2 regions of the Ideonella margarita genome follow, and region 2 is predicted to be linked to the other one. Evidence: predicted binding sites of a transcription regulator. Region 2 holds the regulator's gene; the other holds the start of a gene.

Region 1 (4,192 bases), on a different contig from region 2:
GGCGCATCCTGGTGGCGGCCACGGCCGGCATCTGGCTCGTGGCGGGCGCAGCAGCAGCCTTCAATTGCCTGATCGAGCGCGAGATCGACCGCCGCATGAAGCGCACCGCCTGGCGCCCGACCGCCAAGGGCGAGTTGCCTGAAGCCCAGACGCTGATGTTCTCGGGCGTGCTGTGCAGCATCGGTTGCGCCGTGCTTTGGATCTGGGTGAACCCGCTCACCATGTGGCTGACGCTGGGTACCTTCGTCGGTTACGCCATCATCTACACGGTGGTGCTGAAGCCGCTGACCCCGCAGAATATCGTGATCGGCGGGGCTTCGGGTGCCATGCCGCCCGTGCTCGGTTGGGCCGCCGTGCGTGGCGATGCCGGGCCGGAAGCCTGGCTGCTGTGCCTGATCATCTTCCTGTGGACGCCGCCGCATTTCTGGGCGCTGGCGCTCTACCGCGCCGAGGAGTACCGCGCCTCCGGCCTGCCCATGCTGCCGGTCACCCACGGCGCTGAGCTGACACGGCTGCATGTATTCCTCTACACCATCATCCTGCTGGCCGGCACCATGCTGCCGTTCATCTATGGCATGAGCGGCTCGATCTACCTGGTCAGCGCCCTGGTGCTGGGCCTGGCTTTCATGGCCTATGCATGGCGTCTCTGGCGCAACTATTCTGACGCCCTCGCGCGTCAGACCTTCCGCTTCTCCATCCTGCACCTGTCGCTGTTGTTCGCGGCCCTGCTGGTGGACCACTACGTCAGCCCATGGATGCACCAATGAACTCCGGTCGCGCGCGCCGGCACGCCCTGCTGGCTTTCGCTGGTGCCGCCACCACGCTGCTGGGTCTGACCACCGGCTTGTCGGGCTGTGACCAGCCGGGCGGGCAGGGCGCTGCAGGCGTCAGTCCGTTCAAGGGCACCGACCTGACCGGGGCGGATTACGCCAAGGAGCTGGGTCTGCCTGACATCGACGGCAAGGTGCGCACGCTCGCCGAGTTCAAAGGCAAGGTCGTGGCGGTCTTCTTTGGCTACGTGCAGTGCCCCGATGTGTGTCCGACCACGATGGCCGAGCTGGCTGCCGTGAAGCAGCAACTGGGAGCGGATGGCGCCAAGCTGCAGCCGGTGTTCGTCACGGTAGATCCGGAGCGCGACACGGCCGAGATACTCAAGCCCTACCTCGCCAACTTCGGCAGCGATTTCATCGCGCTGCGCGGTGAGTCTGAACAGATCAAGAACCTGGCCAAGTCTTTCAAGGTCTTCTACGCCAAGGTGCCGGGCAAGTCAGACGCCAACAACTACACGATGGACCACTCCGCGGCGGTCTATCTCTTCGATACCGAAGGCCGGGTACGTGTGTACGAGCGTTACGGCACGCCGGTCGAGGCGCTGACCAACGACGTGAAGGTCTTGCTGGCCGGTCGTTGAGCTGGCACCAACAACAAAGGCTCCCGCGGGAGCCTTTGTCTTGTCTGCCGCCCGCAGCACTTGCTCGGGCAGCGGCGCGTGAGCAGGTCCTCAGACCGTCTCGATCGCCTTGCGCATCTTCTTCAACGCAGCCACCTCGATCTGGCGGATGCGCTCGGCGCTGACGCCGTATTCCGAGGCCAGTTCGTGCAGCGTCATGCCGCCCGAGCTGTCGTCGTTCACCTTCAGCCAGCGCTCTTCCACGATGCGGCGGCTGCGGTCGTCCAGTGCTGCCAGCGCCTGGGTGATGCCGTCGCTGGAAAGATGGTCGCGCTTGCGGGCTTCCAGCACACGGGTCGGTTCATGGGTGTCATCGGCCAGGTAGGCGATGGGCGCGTAGCTCTCTTCGCCGTCGTCGGTCTGCGGCTCCAGGGCCACGTCGCCGCCCGACATCCGGGTTTCCATCTCGATGACTTCTTCCGGCTTCACATTCAGCTGCTGAGCCACCACGTCCACCTCGTCGGGCGTCAGCGTGTTGCGGAAGGTTTCGGTGTCACCGGCCTGGCTCTTCAGGCCCTGCTTCATCGAGCGCAGGTTGAAGAACAGCTTGCGCTGGGACTTGGTGGTGGCCACCTTCACCATGCGCCAGTTCTTCAGGATGTATTCGTGGATCTCGGCCTTGATCCAGTGCAGCGCGTAGCTGACCAGACGCACGCCCTGGCCCGGATCGAAGCGCTTGACCGCCTTCATCAGGCCGACATTGCCTTCCTGGATCAGGTCGCCCTGCGGCAGACCGTAGCCCATGTACTGGCGCGACACCGATACCACCAGGCGCAGGTGCGACAACACCAGCCGACCGGCGGACTGCACATCACCATCGGCCTGCAGCTTGCGGCCGAGTTCGGATTCTTCCTCGGGGGTGAGCAGAGGAATGCGGTTGACCGCCGTGATGTAGGCATCCAGGTTGCCGATGGACGGCACCATGGCCCACGGGTCACGCAGGGCAACAGCGGTGGGGGTGGTCTTGATGTTCATGCCGAGTCGGAGTGTCTGAAAGACGAAAGGTTCCAGAGATATTAGCACTCTCCGAAGAGGAGTGCTAAACCCTGGAAAAGCCCCCGAAGCGACCTTTTTGGCGGTTTCCCGCCGTCAGACGTTGAACAGGAAGTTCAGCACGTCGCCGTCCTTGACGACGTATTCCTTGCCTTCAGCGCGCATCTTGCCGGCGTCCTTGGCCCCTTGTTCACCCTTGAACTGGATGAAATCGTCGAAGGCGATGGTCTGGGCGCGGATGAAACCGCGCTCGAAGTCGGTGTGGATCACGCCGGCGGCCTGTGGGGCGGTGTCGCCCACATGGATGGTCCAGGCGCGCACTTCCTTCACGCCTGCGGTGAAGTAGGTCTGCAGGCCCAGCAGCTTGAAGGCCGCGCGGATCAGGCGGTTCAGGCCCGGCTCGTCCTGGCCCATTTCTGCCAAGAACATCGCGCGGTCTTCATCTTCCATCTCCGCCAGCTCGGCTTCGGTCTTCGCGCAGATCGCCACCACGAAGCCCTTCTGGGCAGCGGCGTATTCCTTCAGACGCTCAAGGAAGGGATTGTTCTCGAACCCGGTTTCCGAGACGTTGCCAACGAACATGGCCGGCTTGGCCGTGATCAGGCACAGCGGCTTCAGGATGACCAGCTCGTCCTTCGAGAAGTCGATCGAGCGAACAGGCTTGGCCTGGTCCAGCGCCGCCTGGCACTTCTCCAGCACCTTCACCAGCGCTGCGGCTTCCTTGTCATTGCCCGAGCGCGCGGCTTTGTTGTAGCGGTGCAGGCTCTTCTCCACCGTGCCCAGGTCAGCCAGGCAAAGCTCGGTCTGGATGACCTCGATGTCGGAGATCGGATCGACCTTGCCCGACACGTGGATCACGTTGTCGTCTTCAAAGCAGCGCACCACATTGACGATCGCATCGGTTTCGCGGATGTGGCTCAGGAACTGGTTGCCCAGGCCTTCGCCCTTGGACGCGCCCGCCACCAGGCCAGCAATGTCCACGAACTCGACGATGGCCGGCAGGATGCGCTCAGGCTTGACGATCTCGGCCAGCGCAGCCAGGCGGGGGTCAGGCACTTCCACCACGCCGACGTTCGGCTCGATCGTGCAGAACGGGTAGTTCTCGGCAGCGATGCCAGCCTTGGTCAGGGCATTGAACAGGGTGGACTTGCCGACGTTGGGCAGACCGACGATGCCGCACTTCAGGCTCATGGGGAACTTTCGCTGTTGGGGACGGGAATGAAACGGTGGGGCCAGCAAGGGCACCAAACCGCGCATTTTAAGGCGGCTCCCTACAATCGGCTGCATGAGCAACCTGGATGTGCGCATTCTTGGCACCGGCATCGTCAGCCGGACCCTCGCCCTGGCCCTCGCCCGACGGGGGCTGCGGGTGGCGCTGCAGGCCCGATCAGCCGCGGTGCCTTCCCAGCCTGACCTGCGCGCCTACGCGCTCAACCCGGCCTCGGTGGCGCTGCTCACCGACCTGAAGGTGTGGGACGCCTTGCCCGCCGACGCGCGTACTGAAGTGCACGACATGCGGGTGGCGGGTGATGCCCCCGGCGCGCAGCTGGCCTTGTCGGCGTGGCAGCAGGCCGTGCCGGCCCTGGCCTGGATCGTTGACGCGGCTGCGCTGGAAGCCACCCTCGACGCCGCATCGCGCTTCGCCCCGAATGTCGAATTGCAGGAAGAGCCGGCCCCCGCGCCCCTGACCGTAGTCGCCGAAGGCAAGGCCTCGGCCGCCCGTGAGCAATTGGGCGTGCGCTTCGAGCG
Region 2 (4,192 bases):
CTTCCAGCTGGGCGATGGCCTCGGTGTGGTCATGAAAACTCGCGAACACCATGCCCGGCTCCTGCCCGTGGGGTGGCAGGTGCTGCACCAGGCCGTAGGCCATCAGCACGGAGCCATCGGCGCGCTTCAGCGGCATCACCGCGTTGCGGGCGACCAGCGGGTGCGATGCGCCTGCCGCTAGAGCATCAACACCCGCCGGCTGCCACCGAACCTGCACGTCGGCCGTCATCAGGCTCCACAGTGACACGCCATTCAAGGCGCCCGGCGCCCAGCCCAGCAACTGCTCTGCCGTGTGGTTGGCGTGGTGAATGCGCCCGTCCGGGCTGGCCAGCAGCATGCCTTCGGAGCCGGCCATGAAGGCACGCGTCAGGCCACGCTCAATGCCGAAGGCGGCTGTGTGGGCTGCATCGGTGGTCGAAGAGGGATGGCGAACCGCGGGCCTCACGTTGTCCGTGCTGACGTCGTCGGCCGGCAATTGCCCCGCCAGGCGCTGCAGCGTCATCAGCAGGCCGTAGCGCCACAACTCGGTTTGCTGATGCCGCGGCACAACCAGGGCATGGCTCAGCAGGTCAGCCCCCTCGCGCATCGACGCGCTGCCTTGCTGCCTGAGCAGATCAGCCACCAGCTCCAGTTGCTGGACCACATGAAACGGGTCACCCTCGGACGGCCCGACGGTGTCGATCAAGGCCATGGCGTGCTCAAGCGCATTGCGCATCAAAGGTAGCGCGGTATCCATGGCGAGCACCGGGGCGGTGCTGCTTTTCAAAAAACTCAACGACGACTCCTGCGATTCTGCGCAGCGCTGCCGGATCTCGGCCAGCATCAACACCCGGGGCCTCTCTGTGTCGAGAAGTCCCCGCCGAATCAGTTACGACTACCTGCCGATTGGTCACAAGCGTACACACACGCTAGAAACTATTCAATTGCCATCCTACAAAAGTGCGAGGTGTGGCACGGCCGCGACGCCGGGCCACGTGCTTACCCGTGCACGCCGCCTGTTGTGCGCGGGCCGTGTTCACAATGAGCCACACCTGCGCAGCGTCTCCTTCGATGTCAGCCACCCACCCCGAGCCCATCAAACGCACCCGCCGCCGCTCTCTGGCCGATCAGGCGGAGTTTCGCCAGACCATCCTGAAGCTGGCCAACGCCATCTTTGCGGCGGAAGGTTATGACGCTCTGTCGATGCGCCGCCTGGCCAATGAGGCCGGCGTGCCGCCGATGACCCTGTATCGCTACTTCCCCAGCAAGTACCACCTGCTGCGCCATATCTGGGACGACCTGCTGGTGGAAGCTGCCGCCAGTGCCAATGCCGCCAGCGCCAATGCCACCGAGCCCGTGGCGGTGCTCACCGCCTGGCTGGGCGGGTTCGTGGACTACTGGCTCAACAACCGCGACCATTACCTGCTGGTCTTCACGACCGGCCACGAAGGCAGCCGCGAAAGCCTGGGGCTGGCGCCCTATCTGGAAGCGTCGCCGGGCAAGATCGTGCTGGAACACCTGGGCAGCCTGCTGGACGCCTGCCTGCCCGCCGCAGGCTCGGCCGACAGCCTGGGGCGTGATGCCCGCCGCGCCTTGGGCGAATGGCTGATGTGCCGCTTGTTCGGCCTGCTGCACCCGGTGTTGTATCTGCCAACGTTCCCTTGGCGCAGCCCCGCGCTGCTGCGCGATGAGATGTTGGCCGAAGTGGCCGCGAAGATCAGCGCTGTGACAGGGCGTTGCCCACCAGCCGTGACGTGATGTCGACGATCTGGATCATGCGGTCGTAGGCCATGCGGGTCGGGCCGATCACGCCCAGCGTCCCCACGATGCGGCCGTCCACCTCGTAGGGCGCCGACACCACCGACAGCTCTTCATAAGGCACCACGCGGCTTTCGCCACCGATGAAGATGCGCACGCCCTCGGCGCGGCTGGAGGTGTCCAGCAGGCGCATCAGCTGGGTCTTCTGCTCGAACAGATCAAACAGCTTGCGCAGTGATCCCATGTCGTTGCCAAAATCCTGCACGCCGAGCAGGTTGCGCTCACCGCTGACGATGACCTGGTCCTGGTTCTCGGCCAGCGCATCCGTGCCGGCCTGCACCGCTGCCTGCATCAGGCTGGCGATTTCCACGCGCAGCACGTCAACTTCATTCTTCAGCCGGCCCCGCACCTCGTCGATGCTCAGGCCGGCGTAGTTCGCGTTCAGGAAGTTGGAGGCCTCCACCAGCTCGCTCTGGGTGACGTCGGTGGCGGTGAATATGACGCGGTTCTGCACATCGCCATCCGGCGCCACCAGAATCACCAGCACCCGCTTGTCGCCCAGCCGCAGGAATTCAATGTGGTGGAACACGCCCGCCTTCTTCGGCGCGGTGATGACACCAACGAAGCTCGACATGTTCGAGAGCAGCTGCGCCGCCTGCGCAATCACGCGCTGCGGCTGGTCGGGCTGCAGCTGGCCCCGCGCCACGGCTTCGTCGCTGACCAGGCTGGCCGCGTCGAACGGACGGGCGGTGAGCATGGTGTCAACGAACAGCCGGTAGCCACGGGCCGTGGGCACGCGCCCGGCCGAGGTGTGCGGGCTGACGATCAACCCGAGGTCCTCGAGGTCGGACATCACGTTGCGGATGGTGGCTGGCGACAGCTCCAGCCCCGAGGCCTTGGAAAGGGTTCGGGAACCCACGGGCTGGCCGTCCGCGATATAGCGTTCAACCAAGGTCTTCAACAGGGATCGGGATCGCTCGTCGAGCATGCTTTTCATTGTACGGACATGCGGGCTGACCACGCGGGCAGCACGGGGGCGTGTGGTGTAATTCCCGGCACGATGACCACTTCCCCGCAGCCCCGTTTCCGCCATGCCGCGCTGATCGGCAAATACCAGGCACAGGGCATTCGGCCGCAGCTTGAAAGCATCGCGCAGTTCCTGTCGCGCCAGGGCCTGGAAGTCTCGGTCGACCGGGACACCGCCCTGAACACCGGCTGGTCTGACTTTGGTGCGCTCACGCCCGCTGAAATTGGCGAGCGCTGCGACCTGGCGGTGGTGGTAGGTGGTGACGGCACGATGCTCGGCATCGCCCGCGAGCTGGCCCGCTACAACGTGCCGCTGGTCGGCATCAATCAGGGCCGGCTGGGCTTCATCACCGACGTGCGTGCCGCCGACTGGGCCGAAGCCCTCGGCCCCATCGTGCAGGGCGACTACGAGGAAGAGCAGCGCTCCATGATCGAAGGCGGCGTGTGGCGCGATGGCCAACCCATCTTCGAAGGCCTGGCCCTGAATGACGTGGTGGTGGGCCGTGGTGCCACCTCCAGCATGGTGGAGCTGCGTGTGGATGTGGGCGGCGAGTTCGTCGCCAACATGCGCGCCGACGGCCTGATCGTGGCATCGCCCACCGGCTCCACGGCCTATGCGCTCTCGGCCGGCGGGCCGATCCTGCACCCGTCGATCGGCGGCTGGGTGCTGGTGCCCATCGCCTCGCACACCTTGTCCAACCGGCCGATCGTCCTGCCTGACTCGCAAGAGGTGCAGATCACCATCGTCAACGGCAAGGACAGCAGCGCCAATTTCGACACCCACGGGCTGGCCAGCCTGCTGCATGGCGACCAGGTTCGCCTGCGCCGCTCGGCCCAGCGCGTGCGGTTCATCCATCCCCGCGGCTGGAGCTACTACGCCACGCTGCGCCGCAAACTTCGTTGGTACGAAGGCGTCGTCTGACGCCAGACCTTTGAGGGCCACATGCTCAAGCACCTGACCCTGCGTGACTTCGTGATCGTCAGCATGCTGGACGTCGACATCGACGCCGGCTTCTGCGTCTTGACCGGCGAAACCGGCGCCGGCAAATCCATCCTGATCGACGCCTTGCAGCTGGCGCTCGGTGCACGGGCAGACAGCCATGTGGTGCGCGAGGGCGCGGCCCGGGCAGAGATCACCGCCATCTTCGACCGGCCCGGCTCACTCAAACGCTGGCTGGAGGCCGCCGGCTTTGACGACAGCGACGAGCTGCTGCTGCGCCGCGTGGTGGACAACCAGGGCAAGAGCCGGGGCTACATCAACGGCAGCCCGGCCACCGCCAGCCAGCTGCGCGAGGTGGCCGACCACCTGGTGGACATCCACGGCCAGCACGCCTGGCAAGGCCTGACCCGCCCCGCCTCGGTGCGCGCGCTGCTCGACGAGCAAGCCGGCATCGACGCCACGCCGATGGCCACCGCCTACGCCGCATGG

Evidence for each region. The regulator HrcA, encoded in region 2, represses chaperone genes, less so after heat shock. The targets are predictions, from matches to a motif close to TTAGCACTCNNNNNNNNNGAGTGCTAA.
Region 1: the regulator HrcA is predicted to act here: its motif matches at 2,467-2,493, upstream of rpoH (RNA polymerase sigma factor RpoH).

Annotation. Positions count from the first base shown of each region.
Region 1 is NZ_JBBUTI010000001.1:289,132-293,323, forward strand. It holds gene cyoE (heme o synthase) at 1-767, shown strand, start outside; gene AACH00_RS01375 (SCO family protein) at 764-1,411, shown strand; gene rpoH (RNA polymerase sigma factor RpoH) at 1,502-2,425, opposite strand; gene ychF (redox-regulated ATPase YchF) at 2,540-3,634, opposite strand; gene AACH00_RS01390 (FAD-dependent monooxygenase) at 3,729-4,192, shown strand, end outside.
Region 2 is NZ_JBBUTI010000002.1:80,159-84,350, forward strand. It holds gene AACH00_RS03320 (sensor histidine kinase) at 1-775, opposite strand, end outside; gene AACH00_RS03325 (TetR/AcrR family transcriptional regulator) at 1,051-1,737, shown strand; gene hrcA (heat-inducible transcriptional repressor HrcA) at 1,697-2,725, opposite strand; gene AACH00_RS03335 (NAD kinase) at 2,798-3,685, shown strand; gene recN (DNA repair protein RecN) at 3,707-4,192, shown strand, end outside.